Regions from separate parts of the Lysinibacillus sp. S1 genome, predicted to be linked through region 2. Evidence: riboswitches for the same ligand, from Rfam matches in the RefSeq annotation. Region 2 holds a riboswitch; each other region holds the start of a gene.

Region 1 (5,455 bases), 1.4 Mb from region 2:
TCGAATTTTTGAAGGTACAAACGAAATTAACCGCATGATTGTACCTGGCACATTTATGAAAAAGGCGCTAAAAGGTGAGCTACCATTATTACAAGTTGCCCAAAATTTACAGCAAGAGCTGCTTATGCTAATGCCAGAGGATATCGGTACAGAGCCGTTAGCACAAGAAAAATATTTAGTGAAAAATGCCAAGAAGATTGCTGTATTAGCTGCAGGATTAGCAGCACAACGCTTTGGTGCAAAGCTTGATCAAGAGCAAGAAGTATTGGTAAACATTGCGAATATAGCTAACCAATTATTTGCAATGGAATCAGCTGTCTTACGTACAGAAAAAGCAATTGCTCGTGACGGTGCTGAAAAAGCACATCAAAAATTGCTATACACACAAATTTTCTGCCAAGAAGCATTCGCAGAAATCGAAAAAGAAGCAAAAGACACAATTCTTGCTTCAGCGGATGGCGATGCAGCCCGTATGACATTATCTGCACTGCGTAAGCTAACGCGTAATAATCCATATAATTTAATTGCGAAGAAGCGTGAGGCTTCCGTTAAATTAATTGATGCTGAAAAATATATTGTTTAATAGTGCAAATTTAACCTAGCTATCTGCAAAAGATAGCTAGGTTTTTTTATATGAGATGGATAATCGTAAAAGGAGCGGATAAATTTGCACAACTGGTGGATAAACTTACAAAAAAGAGTGAAGTTCACCATTGAAAACAACTATGATGGTATACTACAGAAAAAGACAGAAGAGGAGCATTGTAATGACGATTCAATTTTTCCATTATCCGAAATGTACAACATGTAAAAAGGCACAGAAGTGGTTAAATGAGCATGAGGTTTCCTATGAAGAGGTACATATCGCAGAGCAACCTCCCACTAAAGAAGAATTAACAGCTATTTGGCAAGCTAGTGGACAGCCTTTGAAGAAATTTTTTAATACCTCAGGCATGAAATATCGTGAGCTTGGTTTAAAGGACAAGTTAGCAGAAATGACGGAGGATGAGCAGCTTGAGCTACTTGCTTCAGATGGCATGTTAATTAAACGTCCCATCGTGACAGATGGAAAAAAAGTTACTTTAGGTTTTAAAGAAGTAGATTTTGAGCAAGCTTGGAAATAACCGTATTAAACCTTGTATTTATAGGAGAAGTATGGCACACTGAAAGTGAATATATTACATATTTATGGAGGGGTTTTTTGCATGAGCACACCTAAAGACTTACGATACTCTGAAGAACATGAATGGGTAAAAGTAGAAGATGGAAAAGTACGTATTGGTATTACTCACTTCGCACAATCTGAATTAGGAGATATCGTATTCGTTGAGCTTCCACAAGTTGGCGACGAAATCAAAACAGATGATCCATTCGGTAGCGTAGAATCAGTAAAAACTGTTTCTGAATTATATGCACCAATCTCAGGTACTGTAGTTGAAGTAAATGCAGATTTAGAAGATAGCCCAGAATTCGTTAATGAATCACCATATGAAAAAGCATGGATGATCGTTGTTGAGCCTGCTGACGCATCAGAAGTTGAGAAACTAATGACAGCAGAGCAATACGAAGAAATGATCGCTGAATAAGACAAGCCATAATCGAAAAACGTCGGAAACTACCGGCGTTTTTTGTTATATAATGACTTATAAGTGGGGATCTCTAAATGGAGGTGGCGTAATGTTCGAGGGAAAATGCTTGATAGTAGAAGGGCGCTCAGATAAGCTACAAATTGAGCCTATTTTGAATGAGAATGTTACAATACTATGTACGAATGGTACAATTGGTGTGCATCAATTAGAAGAACTACTGGATCCCTATGAGGGCTGTGAGCTATTTACTTTTTTTGATGCAGATACTTCTGGTGATAAGCTACGTGCATTAATGGACAGACATTATCCAGAGGCTGAGCATCTGCGCACAATGCCAACATACAAGGAAGTAGAAACGACACCAAGAAAAGTGCTAGCAATGATTTTACTGCGTGCACATTTTTCAATCCATAATGAATATATTTTGTAAGGTTGCGTGAGTAAATGGAAGAATGGTCAATAGAGCAGTGGGAAGCGGCTAAACAGTCGGGAGAGAAAACTGCATTTTATTTATATACACCGATGTGTGGAACGTGTGCAGTGGCATCTAAAATGATGTCCATTATTGAGCAATTACTGCCACAGCTACAAATGGGTAAAGCAAATATCAACTTTTTGGAACACATAGCTTATGAGCATCAAATTGAAAGTGTTCCCTGTCTACTCATCAGTGATGGCGGAAAAGTGACAGAAAAGATTTATGCTTTTCAATCCGTACCATTTTTATATGAATTGTTAAAAAAATCAATTGACTGAACTTTACTAGCGTGGTAAAGTATCAAATATATTATTAAAACATTAAATATATCGAACTCTTATGAAGAGTGGCGGAGGGAAGTGCCCTATGAAGCCCGGCAACCATCACAATGTGAAAAGGTGCCAAATCACCCAAAGATTTTTCTTTGAAAGATGAGAGAACGGTTTAACGTATCATACGTGACCCCTTCTACTTGTCTGTGAGTGAAGGGGTTTTCTATATGAGAAAAGGAGTATTCGCTATGATCCAGCTTCAAAATATTACAAAGAAATACAAAACAGCAAATGGCGAATTAACGGCAGTCAAAGACGTCAACCTTACTATTAATAAAGGTGAAATTTTTGGCATTATCGGCTATAGTGGTGCTGGTAAAAGTACCATGATTCGTTTATTAAACGGTTTAGAGAAACCGACAGCAGGAACAGTAACGGTGAACAATCAAGAATTTTCATCGATAAAAGGGCAAAAGCTTAGAGCAGCTAGACAAAAGGTAAGTATGATTTTCCAGCATTTTAATTTACTTTGGTCAAGAACAGTTGCCGAAAATATTGCATTCCCTTTAGAAATCGCAGGCTTCCCAAAGGCCCAACGTGAAGCGCGTGTGAAGGAATTAATTGCCCTTGTACGCTTAGAAGGGCGCGATAACGCATATCCATCCCAGCTTTCCGGGGGACAAAAGCAGCGCGTACGAATTGTACGTGCATTAGCGAATAATCCAGAGGTTTTACTATGTGATGAGGCGACATCCGCACTCGACCCTGAAACAACGGATGCAATTCTTGATTTACTCGTAGATATAAATGAACGCTTAGGCTTAACAATCGTCCTGATGAACCACGAAATGCATGTCATCCGCAAAATTTGTCATCGTGTAGCGGTGATGGAGGCAGGCGAAATTGTGGAACGTGGTGAGGTATTACAAGTCTTCCAAGCCCCACAGGCGGCTATTACTAAGAAGTTTGTATCTCAAATTACCGACACTAAGGAAACACAAGATACGGTAGCACAAATTAAAACAAACTATCCAACTGGACAACTTGTCAAATTGATTTTTGTTGGTGAAAAAACAGAACAGCCTGTCATCTCACATCTTGTGAAACAATTTGATGTAGAAGTAAGTATTGTTCACGGAAATATTTCACAAACAAAAAATGGTGCATATGGTACATTGATTGTGCAAATTGATGGCTCTCAGACAAATGTCACTGAAGCCCTTCGTTATTTAAATACAGTGGAAGTACAGACGGAGGTGATTGAAAATGCTAACTAATCTCTTTCCGAATGTAGACTGGGAAAATATGTGGCAAGCTACGTATGAAACTTTATACATGACAGCTATATCAACGGTTGTGACATTTATTCTTGGGTTAGTCATTGGTATTGTTCTATTTCTAACTAGCCCCAATCAGTTATGGGCAAATAAAATCGTTAACTTTTTAACAGGATCACTCGTTAATATTTTCCGTTCCATTCCATTTATCGTATTAATTATTTTATTAATTCCATTTACGAAGTTTTTACTAGGTACAATTCGCGGTGCCAATGCGGCATTACCTGCTTTAATTATCGGTGCAGCACCGTTTTATGCTCGTATGGTATTAATTGCGTTACGTGAAATTGATAAAGGTGTGATTGAAGCAGCCCGTTCAATGGGAGCAAAAACTTCTACAATTATTTGGAAAGTATTGGTTCCGGAATCATTACCAGCTTTGATTTCTGGTATCACTGTAACGGCTGTTGCTCTTGTAGGTTATACAGCGATGGCAGGAATTATTGGTGCAGGTGGTCTTGGTAACTTAGCTTTCTTAGACGGCTTCCAGCGAAATCGCCAAGATGTGACATTAATGGCAACTATTTTGATCTTAGTAGTCGTATTTATTATTCAATGGATTGGTGATTTAATTACTGAAAAAATTGATAAACGCTAGCACGAAAATGAGGTTATTCCGGTTTTTACCGCTAACATATTTAAAACAAATACAAGGGAGTGTCATAAATGAAAAAGTTATTAGCAGGATTATTTTTATCAATACTTGTACTAGCATTAGCAGCTTGCGGTACAGATAAAAAAGAAGATGAAAAATCAGCATCTGGCGATCAAACAGATAGCAAAGAAAACGTAACATTAAAAGTAGGTGCTTCTAATACACCACACGCAGTTATTTTAGAAAAAGCAAAACCGATCTTAGCTAAAGAAGGCATAGACCTTAAAATTGAAACGTATACAGATTATGTTCTACCAAACCAAGATTTAGACTCAAAAACACTTGATGCAAACTATTTCCAGCACATTCCTTACTTAGAGCTACAAATTAAAGACAATGGCTATGATTTCGTTAATGCAGGTGGCGTTCATATTGAACCAATCGGTATTTACTCTAAAAAATATAAAACGTTAGAAGACCTGCCTGAAGGCGCAACAATTTTACTTTCTAATTCAGTATCTGACCATGGTCGTATGCTGTCATTGTTAGAGGCTAAAGGCTTAATCAAATTAAAAGAAGGCATTGATAAAACAGCAGCAGAATTAAAGGATATTGAAGAAAATCCTAAAAACTTTAAATTCGATGCAAATACTGCCCCAGAAATGCTTGTACAAATGTACGAAAACGATGAAGGCGATGCAGTACTTATCAATTCTAACTTTGCCATCGATAACGGTTTAAACCCAATTGAAGATGCTATTTCTCTTGAAGATAAAGAATCTCCATATGTTAACATCATCGCTGTACGTGCAGGTGATGAATCAAAACCTGAAATTAAAAAATTATTAGAAGTATTAACATCTAAAGAAATCCAAGACTTCATTTTAGAAGAGTGGAAAGGTGCAGTAGTACCGGTAAAATAAGAATTAAAAATTTTATAAAAGGGTACATAAGTTTAACGACTTATGTACTCTTTTTTATTTTTAGTTAAATTGATGAGAAACTATGTATTTTTTATGACGTCTATTTATTGTTTAGTCATATTTATTACTATAGTAATGTTGTTAATCTACGAAATAAATGATAGAAAGTAATAATAAGAAAAAACTAGATGGAGTGATTCTAATGAATGATATAAAATTCACCCATGACATCATGCAAGAACATGAAGTAGAGCGCTACTT
Region 2 (5,455 bases):
GCTGATAAATTAGTGTTGCGCCCTCAAGAAATTTCAAATCAGCCTGAAATTATTCGTCGACTCGGATTAATTTCAGTGAATACGGCATTGGAATTAGATATTTACGGCAATGTGAATTCCACACATGTTTCTGGTACAAAGATGATGAATGGTATCGGAGGGTCTGGTGACTTTGCTCGTAATGCACGTTTAGGAATTTTTGTAACAAAGTCTTATGCTAAGGGTGGAGATATTTCGAGTATTGTCCCAATGGTCTCACATGTGGATCATACGGAGCATGATGTTGATGTCATTTTAACTGAACAGGGCGTAGCAGATTTACGAGGACTTGCTCCAAAAGAACGAGTGGGACTTATCATTGATAATTGTGCACATCCTGATTATAGGGAGCAGCTGTGGCAGTACTTTAATGATGCCAATGAGGCAACGGGTGGACATCACACACCACATGACCTAGAAAAAGCACTATCATGGCACGTTAACTATGCGAAAAACGGTACGATGAAGGACCCTGCTTTTACGAAACAATAGTCTTATCTTAAAAGCCTTGAAGGACAGATAGTCTGTTTCTTCAAGGCTTTTACGTTTTAATTTAATGAAAGTTCTATAATAATCCAATCCATTTCCAATAAGTTGCAGAGAACAAAAGTACGAGAAGGAAACCGATAATGGTTAAGGGAATTCCAGATTTCAAGAAATCCTTTGTTGTAAAGGAGCCTGTACCATAGGCAAGCATGTTTTGTGGTGCACTAATTGGTAACAGGAAGCCAAAGCTTATGACGAATTGTTGCACAATAACAAAACCAACTTGATCAACATTAGCCGTTAATGTGGAGGCTAAAACGATAAACACAGGTATAAGTGCTGAGGCTAAGCTAGTTGCGCTTGCAAAACCTAAATGAATCAAAATGTTAAATAAAGTTACGAGTGCGATGGTTGCTAGTAAAGGCATAGTATCTAGCCCAAGTGAACCAAAAACTTTATCTGATAACCATGCAGCACCTTGCGTATTTAGTAAAATGGTTCCTAACATAATGCCTACCGCAAAGACGATAATTGTCCCCCATGGAATATGAGGCTCAACTTCCTTCCATGAATACACACCGATTTTAGGCATTAATAGAATCGCGATAGCAATAATTGTGACTGTTGTCGTATCAAATGGATGTAGCTTCCCTTCAGTTGCCCAGAAAAATAGTAAAACTACGGATGTAATGATTAAACGAATTTCAGGAGCCTTTAATGGGCCAAGCTCTGCAAGCTGTTTTTTGATGACCTCTTTACCACCTTCGATATTGCTAGTCTCAGGTTTAATTAAAGCAATCATAATGAAAAATAAAAAGATCGACATAATAATTGAGAAGGGGGCTGCATAAAGTAGCCAAGCACCCCATGAAATATCCACATTAAATTGCTCTTGGATAAAGTTTAAAGCCACCATATTTTGAGCTGCTGCAGTTTTAATACCAATATTCCAAATGGAAACGGCTTGTACCGAAGTAATAACTAATAAGGCAGCAAGCCGACTATCACGTGGTAAACCAAATGCTGCCACCATTCCAAGCAATATCGGTACTACCGCGCCAGCTCGTGCTGTAGCAGAAGGTACAAAAAATGCGAGGACGATAGACACTAAAATAGCGCCAAATACGATAGCTTTTGTTTTCGTTCCTACCAGTGAAAGAATCCAAAGTGCAAGTCGTTTATGTAGATTAGTAATTTGCATTGCTGCCGCTAGAAAAAGAGCTGCTGCTACTAAAGCAACGGCAGAATTACTAAAGCCACTTAAAGATAATTTTAATGCGCTAGCTGTTCCTAGCTCTGTAGTTGGATTATCCATTGACGGAGCGAGTCCTAGTAAAACAGTTACTAGTGCAATGATCATGGCCGAGCTCACAGGATATGAAACGGCCTCTGTAACCCAAAGGATGACTGCAAAAGCTAAAATGGCTAAAGCTCGTTGCCCAGCTATAGGTAAATCACCATTGTTAGGTAAGAAGGTAATAATGATTAGTAACGCGAATGCCAAGCCAATCCATAGTGGCTTTAAATTAAGTTTTGTAGCTGCTTGCTTTGGTGAAGACATATTTTCTCATCCTTTCTACGATAAAAATGACGATTATTATCCATAACATCGGCCTGTATAATGTTTTATTGAGATAAGAATATGTCTATTTTATTGTAGAAAAAAATCTATGTGAAAATGGTGTTTTTTACAGCAATATGAGTAGATAAAGAGAAAAAATACGGTCACAAAAAATACAAAAATATCCATTAAATATTATTTCTTTTTCTTAAAGGCAGAAGTTACTTTAGGCTCTGTTCCATTGACTAATCGTTTAATATTTTCGAGGTGCAGGATGATGGCTATGCCAAAAAGAAGAAGAGCTATAATGGTTGGGCCAATGCCAGGAATCCATAAATAAGTTGCTGTACAAAACACGAGATAAAATTCTAGAACACCTACAATTAAATAATTTGTTGCAAAGGATAAAATAACAAATAAAATAAGTGCAAATAAACCAATCTTCCAATCAACAGCAAGTAAAATACCAATGATGGAGGCCGTTCCTTTCCCGCCGTTGAAGCCCATGTAGAAGGGGAAATTATGACCTAAAATAACCCCAGCAGCCATAATATAAGTAAGCAGCCAAATTTGTTCTTCTGTTAAATGAATAGCGTCCGCTAGATAAAAATGCGCACCTATAATAGCGACAACGCCTTTGCCTATATCGATGAGGGCTACTAAAACGCCATACTTCCAGCCAAGGGAAAGAGTAGCATTAGAGGCACCAGCATTACCGTGGCCAGCCTTTTTTAAATCAACCCCCGATAAAAATTGAGCCACTTTAGAGCCGTGAATACAGCCTATTAAATAGCCAATCATAAGAAAAATGATCACGGCCTTTACCATAAAAATACTCCTCTCAAAATTTTTTCTAAAATAGTGTATGCGTTCATATTACGTATAAGAGCAGACAGAAGTTTCGGAAAAAATAAAATTTACTTGTTGACAGAAAAAAACTCTATGTTTATACTGTGTAACAACGATGGAAATTGAATCTCATACTCTTATCAAGAGCGGCGGAGGGATAGGCCCTATGATGCCCGGCAACCAGTAAGCAATGAGCTTACTAAGGTGCTAATTCCTACAGATTCTTACTTGGATCTGGCAGATAAGGGGAGGAAAACTTGCAACCGCAACCCTCTTCTTAGCTGAAGAGGGTTTTTGTTTTCTACAGAAAAATCCTCCTCATCTCCGGTACCATCGTAAAAAAATAACCATTTGGAGGTACACAATGACAAATTTTAAACCAGAAACATTGCTGTTGCATGGTGGTCAAGAGCCAGACCCAGTGACGGGTTCTCGCACAGTTCCAGTCTATCGCTCAACTGCTTTCGTATTTAAAGACACTGCTCATGCGCAACGTCTTTTTGCCTTAGAGGAAGCAGGGAACATTTACACACGAATTACCAATCCAACAGTTGATGTGTTTGAAAAACGTGTGGCTTTATTGGAAGGTGGAACAGCAGCAGTAGCACTTTCATCTGGTGCAGCAGCTATCGCATTTTCCATTTTAAATCTAGCGGGAGCTGGTGATGAGATAGTAGCAGCTAGTTCTTTATATGGTGGTACGTATAATTTATTTGCTAACACATTACCAAACTATGGTATTAAAACAATTTTTGTAGATGAAACAAACCCAGAGAATTTCAAAGCAGCGATTACTGATAAAACAAAAGCTGTCTTTGCAGAGGTTTATGGTAATCCAAGTTTAAAGGTTTTAGATATTGAAGCAGTAGCTAAAATTGCACATGATAATGGTCTACCATTAATTATTGACAGCACGTTCGCTTCTCCTTACGGTTCTACACCTATTGAATACGGCGCAGATGTTGTAGTTCATTCAGCAACTAAATGGATAGGAGGTCATGGTACAACTTTAGGGGGCGTTGTTGTAGACGCTGGTAAGTTTGATTGGACTAGCGGTCGATTCCCTGGTTTTACTGAACCAGATGCCTCTTACCATGGTCTACGTTATGGAATTGATACAGCTTCTGCTGCCTTTGCTACAAAGCTACGTGTACAATTATTACGTGATTTTGGTCCAACATTAAGTGCTGATGCTGCTTTTAATTTATTGCAAGGGTTAGAAACGCTTCATCTGCGTATCCCTAAACACAATGAAAATGCATTGGCAGTGGCTGAGTATTTACAAAACCACCCATCTGTGGAGTATGTAAATTATAATGGCCTAGAAGATTTTCCGACACATGAGTTAGCAAAAAAATATTTAAGAAATGGCTTCGGTTCAGTGCTTACATTTGGCATAAAGGGTGGACGAGAAGCTGGGCGAAAGCTTATTGATAGCGTGAAATTATTTTCACATGTAGCAAATGTAGGTGATGCAAAGTCATTAATTATTCATCCAGCTTCCACTACTCATCAGCAACTATCAGCAGACGAATTAGTTCAAGCTGGTGTAACCGAGTCGCTCATTCGCTTATCCATCGGTTTAGAGGCAGTAGAGGATATTATTGCTGATTTAGATCAAGCCATTACACAGGCTACAACAACTGAACAAACAGTAGAAGCTTAAAGTTTAAAGAAAATGGTAAGATGTTGTGACGTTAACGTATTTTCTCATTCGATTAGCCTCATTTGGTAATGCGTTAAACGTTGCTACATCAATCTATTACTGCATCCGTTAATTATCAGAACCTTATAAAAAATAATACCAAGTAATTTTATATGTATTATTGACTTTGTTAAATCCATGTTATATACTAGGAAATAAGTTAACAGTACGAAAATTTTTTTTAAAAGGTAAATGTTTCATAAGTGCTCCCCCACTTTTGAATATATAGAAGAGTAGTTGCCTAGCCAGTGACTACTCTTCCCAAAAACTGATGATAAAGGAGTGTTTAAAATGGGTAACATCTATAGTGCGCAAAACATTGTATCCTATCTAATATATGAGCTAAATGAAGGGCATGTATTTGTCAACAATAAATCCATTCAACACCTTCTTACATCAGTCGAAAGAAAATGGCAGGAAGTATTTGGTCATACAGCATTTCAAGAACATGTTTTTACTGAAAAGGACTTTACTGTAAAGGAAGTATTTGAGGCATATGAACAGTACGGTGTGAGCCATATCTCACTTCCTGCGACAGAGTTTTACTTGAAGTATGGTACATTTCAATTAGTGGAACGTACGTATGCAATACCAAATTTTACAGAAGAAGAGATTAGTCTTGTTCAACAAGCTTTAGCACAATATCGTTATCAATTGCTTTCAAAAGCAAGTTAAAACCCCCTCATATTTTTAAGCTCATTCTCTGCTGCTACAGGGAATGAGTTTTTTCTTTAAAGGGATTGTTATGAGTGTCTGAGCATACATATATATAATAGAAGAAAGACATTCATATATTGAAATGTAAATAGTCAATA
Region 3 (5,455 bases), 2.1 Mb from region 2:
TCCTTTTTAAAGATCGTATATACCCCAACAACCGCCAGCATAACAAGCATTAATGGCTTTAGTAATGCTGGATTAATCAGATGCACAGTCCAAGCACCACATAATGATCCGATAAATGCTAGTGGAAAATATTTGAGGACAGAGCGAATGTCCAGCTGGCCAGAACGATAGAAAGAAATAGAGGAAGTGAGTGAGCCCATAGCTCCTGCTAGTTTGTTCGTGGCAACAGCAGCGGCTGGATTAGGCCCAACAAATAGTAAGGCTGGTAGTGAAATTAAACCGCCCCCTCCCACTACTGAGTCAACAAAAGCCGCCAGAAATCCAAAAGAAATTAATAGTATTAGAATATGTACATCGATTTCAAACAACATATGACACCTCTTTAAATTTAGTTACTACTGAAATAGTAACTAAATTTATTTGCGCTGTAAACCCCATTTTTTCATTGGCAAATCTTCACATTGGTAGCCTATAATAAAGATAATGGAGGGATTACATGGAGGAATTAATCACCCAGCTGAAAGAAATGGGTTTTACAGAATATGAAGCAAAGGCCTATACGGCACTTGTTCAGCAAAGTCATGTCAGTGCTTATCAGGTTAGTAAAAATTCTGGCATACCACGTGCAAGAGTGTATGATATTTTAAATATCCTTGTAGAAAAGGGCATCGTGTTAAAAGAAGAGACCGCAGAACAAACGACCTATTCGGCAATGCCTGTGTCTGTGTTCTTACAGCAAATGCAACAGCGCTGGGAGTCGAATTTTACGTCTATAAGCGGGAAATTAGAGAAATTAGAGGAAAAAGTACAGGAAGCTGAGCCTAAAGTGGTCATGCTGAAGGGCAAGGAATCCATTATCAACTATTGTCAGTCACTTCTAAAGAAGGCGAAGAAAAAAGTGATGCTGTCGATGTGGGAAGATATGTATGATGCCTTACGTGAAGATTTGCAAGAGGTGGCGCTGCATGTTCCTGTTCATGGCATTACGTTGTATGTAGGAGAGCATCTCGCCTCAATTGACCAGCATAGAGCCACACATTATACAAAAAAAGCATCTACACCGCATTGGTTTATCTTATCGATAGATGGTCAGGAAATGATTTATGGTCATTCTCCATCTACCCAAGAGACGGCCTTTATCACCAATGATCCGGTTCATATTTATTTGTTAGAGGATTATATATGGCATGATGTGCTCATCAATCGGTTAGTAAAACGTGATGATCAGGAGTTAGAAGACTGGATTGCTAAGGAGCGTAAAGCTTTTTTCTTAGAATAGTCGTATAAGGAAGGGGAGTTACTTGAAAAAATTCGTGTTGCTAGGTTTAATGAGCCTACTAATGCTAGGAGCCTGTAATGCTACACCACCTACCGATCCACCAACGATTCATGAGCTAACGGTTGTCCCAGATAATGTCCAAAAAAATATCGTTTCTAATGACAGAATACAACTATTGCATGAAAAGGATGCTCCATATTACCTTGTTTATTATTCAAAAGGGAATGTATTGGCAAGTATTACAGCTGAGGGAAATAGGCTTATTATCCAGTTAGAAGAAGGCAGCGAGCAAAGGAAAGAGGCACAACCCTATGTTTTTAAAATCACCGTCAAGAATCCTGAGCTTGATACCATTGATTTGCGAATAAACGGTCAGAGTACGCCAATTGATCGTATGACCATTATGTGATAAAAGAAACCGAAATCCCTTTGATGAGATTTCGGTTTCTTTACGTGATGCCTAATAAAAGACTTTGTCTACGTTATATTTAGAGCGGAAAGTATTAATCGCATATGTTTCGTAAATTTCACGTTCCATTGGATCTTCTACTTCATAGACTTCAATTTTGAACACTTCATCACGATGGTTTTTCATCGGAGATACATTATCCTCGAAATGTTTTTTAATACGTTGACGAATTTTACGTGCTTTCCCAACAAACAATAGCTCATTCTTGTCATTATAGAATAAGAAAATGCCGCCTTTATCTCGTGTGATTTTATGGAAGTCAATAAAACCAAAGTAAGGTGTGATCGGCACATCACCTGGTTTTAAGTCTTGTTCACGTTGACGGATTACTAGATCTGGTTTTGGAAATTCAATTTTAATCAAACTATTCACGTTCCTCTCTCTTACTAAAAGTATATGGTAACATAATTACGGCATGTTTACCATAAATTTTAAATGCAGAAACACCACATATAGCAAGCTTAGTGTACATCAAATGACCAAGGAACATGCACATGAATCACAAAATATTCTATGAATTATTGATATTCTAACTAGTTCGTGTTACAATTCAAGATAATTAAATAATCTTATCAAGAGAAGCTGAGGGATTTGGCCCGATGACGCTTCAGCAACCTCTAACAATTGTTAGAAAGGTGCTAATTCCAGCAAAGGATTTTTTCCTTTGAGAGATAAGAGTGGACGTGAAAAAAATCCTTCTCATTCTATCTCGTATGGAATGAGGAGGATTTTTTAATTTCGTTGCATTCTACGCAAGCAAGGTTTGCTAAAAGAGAGTGATTATAGAGAGGGGAAAGCAAGATGCCAATTAATATTCCGAAAAATTTACCAGCTGGAGAACATTTACGTGAGGAAAAAATCTTCGTCATGGAAGAAGATCGTGCGAAAACACAGCAAATCCGTCCATTAAATATATTAATATTAAATTTAATGCCTGAAAAAGAAAAAACAGAGCTCCAATTATTACGTTTATTGGGGAATACACCATTACAAGTCAATATTACCTTTTTGAATACAGCCACACACGAGTCTAAAAATGTGAGTAAATCCCATTTGCAGCTTTTCTACACAACGTTCAATCAGATTCGACACCGACGCTATGATGGTATGATTATAACTGGTGCGCCAGTAGAAAAAATGGCTTTTGAAGAGGTCAACTATTGGCAGGAAATTTCAGAAATTATGGATTGGTCTAAAAAGAATGTGACATCCGTGCTACATATATGTTGGGGGGCACAGGCTGCATTGTATCATCATTATGGCATTGGGAAGGTTGAGCTTTCTGCTAAATGCTCAGGCGTCTATTCCCATGTGATTACAGATTTAACTGTAGATTTGGTACGTGGCTTTAGTGATTTATTTACTGCGCCCCATTCACGCTATACATCTGTTTCGATTGACGAGGTTCGCAATCATCCAGATCTACGATTATTATCCTATTCAGAGGATGCTGGGGTATTTATTGTACAATCAAAAGATAATAAAAATATTATGATTACGGGGCATCTAGAGTATGATGCGACAACGCTAGCCGATGAATACAGTCGCGATGTGGCGAAGGGCATAGATATCGCCGTTCCTGTAAACTACTTCCCGAATGACGATCCGACACAAGTGCCGATGAATACATGGCGTGCCCATACGCATCTATTATTCTCTAACTGGTTGAACTACTATGTTTACCAAGAAACACCATATGAATGGGATTTTGTAGATGAAATCGAATATCATATTTAATTAATAAAAAGTCTAATTTCTTTTCTAGCTTAGAAGAAATTAGACTTTTTGATTGTCATTTTCTGTTTCCTGCTGAGGTGTTTCGTTATTTTGAGCCTTGGATTTACGATTGCGAATAACTACCACAATCAACAAAAGTATAGGTAATAAAATGGTGAAAATAAAGGAAAAGATTGGCCAAATTTCATTATTATAATTAGTAGAATGCACAATATCTGGATGAACAATTTGAGAAAGTCCAATAACAATTATCCCCATCGGTATAATGAGTGGGCGATGATCCTTGATCTTTAAAATTTGTGCGAGGCCAACAACGGTCGTATAGAAATACATAAATGTACGAATATATATAGACGTAATCCACATAAATGCCATAATGATTTCAATGCGCTGTAAAAAATTCCCTATAGATATTCTTTGCGCTAAGGCATAGCTAGGAAATGTCCTTGATGCAGTGTTTTCAGGACCTAATACAAGAATTGATAGGACAATCAACGTAACTAAGACGATTCCGCCAAGGATTGCCCCAATATATAGCCCTTTCTGTGCAGACGGCTGTACATTGACGCCAGTAGGATAGAGCATCAATAATACAAGTAATGGAAAGGAAAAGATACTCATAAAGCGTGCAATACTATAAAACATAGATGCTTTGGTCGCTTCTAGTAGAGGCTGAATATTCTCAAATGTAATTTGAGGGGTAATACTAATGACGAAAAAAATAAAAATAAAGATAAACAATGGGAAGAGGATTTCTGCCGAACGGGCAAAGGTCTCAATCCCTAAATAAGCGGCATACATAATAAGGATACTGAACAGTAGGGCAAATGCTAATGTCGGTGTCTCTGGCATAACTTCCGTTTTCATGAAAATACCGATAAAATAAAGTAATTCTCCAGCCGAAAGAAAGGTCATAATCAGGAAACAAATCGCTGTGATTTTCCCGAAAAAACGCCCAAGAATTTTTTCATTGGCCTCGATAAAGTTTAGGGACGGTGTTTGATTGGCCAGTGTTAAAAATAATTTTAGAACCAGTAAACTGAGCAGAACACCAATGCTTGCCGCTATCCAAGCATCTTGCTTAGCGGCACCAGTAATACTCGAAGGGATAATTAAAATCGCTGTACCGATAGAATAGAGAAAGGTAACGATTGTAAACTGTCTTGAACTAATTATCTCTTTTTCCATCAAGCTACCCTCCGTTTCTCAGTCCATCTTTCTATTTTGTGAATGACACAATGTAATCCCTAATCGGTGTGAAGATAAAGGTAATCAAATCTAATGGGCTAGGAATATGGATTTTAAGGGCAATCCCCATATTTAAAGCCGTTCCAATAAATAGCAAAAAGGAGAATACAATAATGGCTTTTCTATCCTGTTGCTTTTTTAGCTTTGGAATAAAAACAAGAGCAACAATGATTGCAATAATCAAGATAGCTACTGCTAGTACCATCTCATTACTCCTCCTTTGGCTTGTTTAATAATGAATTTTGCATCGTACCTGAACCTTGGGTTGTTACCTTTACATGAACAGCCACTGCTAAATCTGGAAAAATGGAAGTCCAGTCATCCTTAATTTTTTTCCACTGCTTTGGATCTGCCCGATGTAGGGCATCCCCAAATCCAAAAACATCGACTTCATATTGCTGTTGAATTTTCTCTACTGTTTTTTCAATGTGGTCATCAATACCCTGGGCTGTTTTTTTATTAACGTAATCAATCGATTTATTTTTGGTAAGATCGATATCACATTCGACCTCTCCAACATTCTGCTCTACATTAATATGGACATCGATTTTCGGTTTCCCGTTTTTAAATGACCCTTTCACCTTTGTAGTGGATTGGGTGATTTCAGTAGACAAGGTCCCTTTATTAGGACAGGCGATGATTTCTATCGTACTTTGAATTTTGTCATTAAGAAAACTAATACTTTTGCTTTCGCTTTCAGTCAGTAGCCCTATATATTTATC
Region 4 (5,455 bases), 1.5 Mb from region 2:
GCACTTAGACTTGTTAAAGCATTTGTTAATTTACCTGGTAATAGCTTTAGTTGCAACCAAGGTGATGTTAAAATAATGCCTGCACATTCATATTGTCTCTTTTGCAGTGTATGGAGGATTAATGTTGCACCTAGTCCATGCCCTATTACAAAGGTTGGTAAATTATATGAAAAAGCATTTTCAATCAGGTTTCTTGTATACTTATTGTACAATTTGAAGTCTTCATCATGGACTCGAGCAAACCTTGCATTACCTCCATGATTCGGTAAATCTCCCATGACTATGTGGAAGCCTTCTAATCTTAATTTCTCTATCAGCCATGCATACCAACGGTGATTTTCATAAGCACCATGAAGAATAGCAATCACAGCTTTTGCTTGTCCATCAGCTTCCCATTTCCACATTACATAGTCCTCCTAAAAAATGATTACACTTTGATTATATCGAAATAAATAGCACATTTTAATTTTATATTTCCATAAAGTTGCGTATTTGATACGATAATACTACATTATAGAAAGAAAAGAGGCGATTTTCATGATTTATCCATTTAAAGATAAAACGCCAAAGATCGATCCGTCTGTTTTCATTGCTGATTACGCAACTGTTACGGGCGACGTAACAATTGGCGCCGAAACAACTATTTGGTTTAATACGGTTATTCGTGGTGATGTTTCCCCAACGATTATTGGTAAACGTGTCAGTATCCAGGATCTTTGCTGTTTACACCAAAGCCCAAAATATCCGCTCATTATTGAAGATGAGGTAACAGTTGGACACCAAGTCACTTTACATAGTTGTACAATTCGCAAAAATGCCTTAATTGGTATGGGATCCATTATTTTAGACGGAGCTGAGATTGGAGAAGGTGCATTTATTGGAGCTGGAAGCCTAGTACCTCCTGGTAAAGTCATTCCTCCAAATAGTTTAGCATTAGGTCGTCCAGCAAAAGTTGTCCGAGAATTAAATGCTGAAGATAAAGAGGATATGGAACGCATCGTACGAGAATACGCAGAAAAAGGTCAATATTATAAATCACTTCAGAAATAAATAACCTACACAAAAAATCAATACTAACGAAAAAATCCCTCGCGTTGTCGTGTACCGAATATGTTCACGAATCCTGTTGTGGTCGTTAAGTGAGATGAACAATAGGAGCAATGTTGCCCCTTTGCTTATTAATACATCAGAATAATTTTCTAATGACTTCATTACTTTAGTTCAATAGTTTATAAACGTGCTTTTTCTCGTAGCGCGTCTGCTCTATCAATTTGCTCCCATGGTACATTTAAATCTGTACGACCAAAATGTCCATACGCAGCAGTTTGTTTATAAATTGGACGACGAAGATCAAGCATTTTAATGATACCTGCTGGGCGTAAATCGAATAGCTCGCGTACCCATTCAACGATCTCGCTTTCTTTCACTCTACCTGTGCCAAATGTATCGACAGCAATGGAAACAGGCTGAGCAACGCCAATCGCATAGGCAAGTTGCACTTCAGCACGCTCTGCTAAGCCAGCTGCTACGATGTTTTTCGCTACATAACGTGCTGCATATGCCGCCGAACGGTCTACCTTGGTTGCATCCTTACCTGAGAAGGCACCACCACCGTGACGTGCATAACCACCGTATGTATCAACAATGATTTTACGTCCTGTTAATCCAGCATCACCTTTTGGCCCACCAATTACAAAACGGCCAGTTGGATTGATGAAGTATTTCGTATTAGCATCTAATAATTCACTCGGTACGACTGGTGCAATAACAAATTCTTTTAAATCTGCTTGAATTTGTTCAAGTGTTGCTTCTTCATCATGCTGTGTTGAAATAACAATTGTATCCACGCGAACCGGTACATTATTGTCATCATATTCAATCGTTACTTGCGTTTTACCATCAGGACGTAAATAGGCAAGTTCACCTGATTTACGTACTTCTGTTAAACGGCGTGCTAATTTGTGTGCCAAGCTAATTGGTAATGGCATTAGCTCTGGTGTTTCATTACATGCATAGCCAAACATTAAGCCTTGGTCACCAGCACCAATTGCTTCTATATCAGCATCTGTCATAGAGCCTTCACGTGCCTCTAATGCCTGATCAACACCTTGAGCAATATCAGGTGATTGTTCGCCAATTGCCACAAGCACCGCTAAGTTCTCAGCATCAAAGCCATATTTACCTCGTGTATAGCCAATTTCAGCTACAGTGTCACGAACAATACCTTTAATATCCACATAAGTAGAAGTAGTAATTTCTCCTGCTACTAATACTAATCCTGTTGTTACAGTTGTTTCACACGCTACACGTGCATTTGGATCTTCTGCTAAAATAGCATCTAAAATGGCATCCGAGATTTGGTCACAAATCTTATCTGGATGTCCTTCTGTTACACTCTCTGATGTAAACAGTCGACGGTTTGTCATTTGGTTTTCCTCCTAAATACTCTTACAATAAGTAGTTGTGTATGAATACGGTACTCATTACCCATGTCAAGTCCGCTCCTAAGGATTGAACTCTCAAGCCGTTACTGCTGCTTTTAACACGAGGATTTCGAAAGATCCGTCATTATAATAAGGAAAGAACTACATATACTTACCTTTACATTGATTTTTAACAATAAAAAAATCCTTTTCTCACGTTACTTTACATGAGGAAAGGAATAATGACTGCGTAACCTTTCACTCTTATCGTTCAAGGGATGTTCCCTTGCATKWSMTRYSCKCRAWCGCATGTCGTGAAATAGTTCATGCAGGTTGCCGGGTTTCACAGGGCCTGACCCTCCACCAGCTCGGGATAAGAGTATCCGTTCAATCTCATGTTACTGAAAAGGTCGAACGTTGTCAAATATTTTCTTATGTATTACTGTATAGAAAGGAAAGAACTTATTACACAAAAACTTTTCATACTTGGATGATGATGTAAATAGAAGCAAATTAATCCCTACAACATACCTAGCTACTTGTGGTAACATATGTGTGGCTCAATTTTCGTGCCTAATTACAGTAGGATTGATGGTATTCTACTCGAAAAACATTATTTTTTGTCAGCTTCTTGAAAAGCGGTAAAAACTCTAAAATAATTTCTTAATTAGTATAGATTATTTAAGCAATTGTGTTATACTATTTTTGAAATTAAGAAAAAATCCCTCTAAATCAAGGGAATACTATAAAAAAGGATGGTATTTAATCGATGAATTCAGTAGAAATTGCAAACGAACTGAAGGAATTATTAAACGGCGGTAACATTAATGTTCAACTTTCAGTACCACAATTAGCAGAAAAAGCTACATCTCGTGGTGAAGCAATGTTAACAGTAGATGGCGCAGTTCGTGCAGAAACTGGCAAATACACTGGTCGTTCACCTAAAGATAAATATACGGTAGAAGAAGAAAGCACAAAAGATCAAATTGACTGGGGTAAAGTCAACCAACCGATTTCTTCTGAAGTGTTCGATAACCTATATGTAAAAGTAATAAAATATTTAAAAGAACGTGACGAGTTATTCGTATTCAAAGGCTTTGCAGGTGCTGACAAAGACTCACAATTAAGCATTCAAGTTATCAATGAATACGCATGGCACAATCTTTTTGCTCATCAATTATTTATCCGTCCAACAGCAGATGAATTAGCTTCTCATGTTGCTGACTTCACTGTCATCTCAGCTCCTAACTTTAAAGCAGATCCTGCGGTTGATGGTACTGCTTCTGAAACATTCATCATCGTATCACTTGAAAAGAAAATTATTTTAATTGGTGGTACAGAATATGCTGGTGAAATGAAAAAATCTATCTTTGGTATCATGAACTACTTATTACCACAACAAGGTATTCTTTCAATGCACTGCTCAGCAAACGTTGGTGAAGCTGGCGATGTAGCGTTATTCTTCGGTCTATCTGGTACTGGTAAAACGACGTTATCAGCTGATCCTGATCGTAAGTTAATCGGTGACGATGAACACGGTTGGTCTGATAATGGTGTATTCAACATTGAGGGTGGCTGCTATGCAAAAACAATCAACCTTTCTGCTGAAAAAGAACCAGAAATCTACAATGCAATCCGCTTCGGCTCTGTATTAGAAAACGTAGCTGTTGATCCAGAAACTCGTATTTGTGACTATGATGATGGTTCACTAACAGAAAATACACGTGTAGCTTATCCAATCCAATACATTGAAAATATCGTTGATCCTTCTGTTGCAGGTCATCCAAAAACAATCATCTTCCTAACAGCTGATGCATTTGGCGTGTTACCTCCAATCAGTAAATTAACAAAAGAACAAGCGATGTATCACTTCCTAAGCGGGTTCACTTCTAAACTTGCTGGAACTGAACGTGGTGTGACTGAGCCAGAACCAGTATTCTCTACTTGCTTCGGGTCTCCATTCCTTCCACTTCCTGCAACAGTATACGCAGAAATGTTAGGACAAAAAATTGACGAGCACGGTGCACAGGTATACTTAGTAAACACTGGTTGGACTGGTGGCGAATATGGCACAGGTAGCCGTATGAAACTTTCTTACACACGTACAATGGTCCGTGCAGCAATCGATGGTAAATTAGCAGATGTTGAAACAACACAAGATGCTGTGTTTGGTTTACACATTCCAACAGCGGTTGAAGGTGTACCTTCAGAAGTGTTAAATCCTCGTGAAGCTTGGGCAGATAAAGCTGCATACGATGCAAAAGCTGCTGAGCTTGCAGGCTTATTCAACGATAACTTCAAGAAATTCTCGAACGTTTCTGAAGCCATCACTACACTTGGTGGTCCATTAAAATAACGTCTATATAAAAGACAAAGGGAACAATTTATTCGTTCCCTTTGTCTTTTTGTTTTCTCTATGCTTTATTGTTGTTTCATCCACTTGCAAAGAGCACGGACAGTTTCACGATTTTTTGCTGGTGGATATTGATGTGCATAGTTAAGATCATACCAAGTTTCGAATGATTTATTTGCTTCCTCTAAAAAAAATGCCAATTGTCTGGCATGTTCAATATCCACATTTTCATCACGATAGCCATGAATGATAAGAACGGGAGCTGTTATACGCTCTATCTCAAAAAGTGGTGTTCTTGCATCATACGCTTCTGGTACACGATTAGGTGTTCCTCCAATAACGCGCTTCATCATTCTGCGCATATCTGTACGTTCCCAATAAGTGGCCGTTGCATCAGAAACACCTGCCCATGTTACAACAGAAGTAATATCCCTTCTTAAAATAGCTGTCCACAGAGCCATAATACCACCTCGTGAAAAACCAAAAACATGGATATTGTCATTGCAGAATTGTTTGAGTACATCTACGGCATAGACCGCATCGTAACGGTCTGCCCCCGCAAACTCGTCACGCCCCTCTCCCCCACGATTCCCACGATAATATGGGGCAAATACGATAAAGCCCTGCGCATCAAATTGTGCAATACGAGAGGGTCTTACCATCCCTATGCTTTGCATGC

What was found. A riboswitch is a leader RNA that binds a small molecule or an ion and turns the genes downstream of it on or off. The one in region 2 is predicted to bind S-adenosylmethionine.
Region 1: another riboswitch for S-adenosylmethionine. It lies ahead of ACHZEU_RS18485 (methionine ABC transporter ATP-binding protein); the one in region 2 lies ahead of ACHZEU_RS11670 (O-acetylhomoserine aminocarboxypropyltransferase/cysteine synthase family protein).
Region 3: another riboswitch for S-adenosylmethionine. It lies ahead of metA (homoserine O-succinyltransferase); the one in region 2 lies ahead of ACHZEU_RS11670 (O-acetylhomoserine aminocarboxypropyltransferase/cysteine synthase family protein).
Region 4: another riboswitch for S-adenosylmethionine. It lies ahead of metK (methionine adenosyltransferase); the one in region 2 lies ahead of ACHZEU_RS11670 (O-acetylhomoserine aminocarboxypropyltransferase/cysteine synthase family protein).

What each region holds. Positions count from the first base shown of each region.
Region 1 covers NZ_CP173154.1:3,708,937-3,714,391, forward strand. The annotation lists gene ACHZEU_RS18460 (acyl-CoA dehydrogenase family protein) at 1-583, shown strand, start outside; gene ACHZEU_RS18465 (arsenate reductase family protein) at 768-1,124, shown strand; gene gcvH (glycine cleavage system protein GcvH) at 1,206-1,586, shown strand; gene ACHZEU_RS18475 (hypothetical protein) at 1,678-2,019, shown strand; gene ACHZEU_RS18480 (thioredoxin family protein) at 2,034-2,345, shown strand; SAM riboswitch class I at 2,402-2,505, shown strand; gene ACHZEU_RS18485 (methionine ABC transporter ATP-binding protein) at 2,588-3,616, shown strand; gene ACHZEU_RS18490 (methionine ABC transporter permease) at 3,606-4,274, shown strand; gene ACHZEU_RS18495 (MetQ/NlpA family ABC transporter substrate-binding protein) at 4,343-5,194, shown strand; gene ACHZEU_RS18500 (response regulator) at 5,397-5,455, shown strand, end outside.
Region 2 covers NZ_CP173154.1:2,339,885-2,345,339, reverse strand. The annotation lists gene ACHZEU_RS11685 (succinate CoA transferase) at 1-531, shown strand, start outside; gene ACHZEU_RS11680 (DASS family sodium-coupled anion symporter) at 605-2,086, opposite strand; gene ACHZEU_RS11675 (glycerol-3-phosphate acyltransferase) at 2,282-2,914, opposite strand; SAM riboswitch class I at 3,070-3,183, shown strand; gene ACHZEU_RS11670 (O-acetylhomoserine aminocarboxypropyltransferase/cysteine synthase family protein) at 3,300-4,601, shown strand; gene ACHZEU_RS11665 (hypothetical protein) at 4,932-5,315, shown strand.
Region 3 covers NZ_CP173154.1:248,656-254,110, forward strand. The annotation lists gene ACHZEU_RS01280 (TSUP family transporter) at 1-371, opposite strand, end outside; gene ACHZEU_RS01285 (TrmB family transcriptional regulator) at 497-1,279, shown strand; gene ACHZEU_RS01290 (hypothetical protein) at 1,302-1,688, shown strand; gene ACHZEU_RS01295 (nucleotide excision repair endonuclease) at 1,740-2,111, opposite strand; SAM riboswitch class I at 2,315-2,426, shown strand; gene metA (homoserine O-succinyltransferase) at 2,550-3,485, shown strand; gene ACHZEU_RS01305 (endospore germination permease) at 3,525-4,673, opposite strand; gene ACHZEU_RS01310 (hypothetical protein) at 4,705-4,938, opposite strand; gene ACHZEU_RS01315 (Ger(x)C family spore germination protein) at 4,943-5,455, opposite strand, start outside.
Region 4 covers NZ_CP173154.1:3,852,279-3,857,733, reverse strand. The annotation lists gene ACHZEU_RS19360 (alpha/beta hydrolase) at 1-404, opposite strand, end outside; gene ACHZEU_RS19355 (gamma carbonic anhydrase family protein) at 538-1,050, shown strand; gene metK (methionine adenosyltransferase) at 1,230-2,426, opposite strand; SAM riboswitch class I at 2,685-2,803, opposite strand; gene pckA (phosphoenolpyruvate carboxykinase (ATP)) at 3,193-4,779, shown strand; gene ACHZEU_RS19340 (alpha/beta hydrolase family protein) at 4,845-5,455, opposite strand, start outside.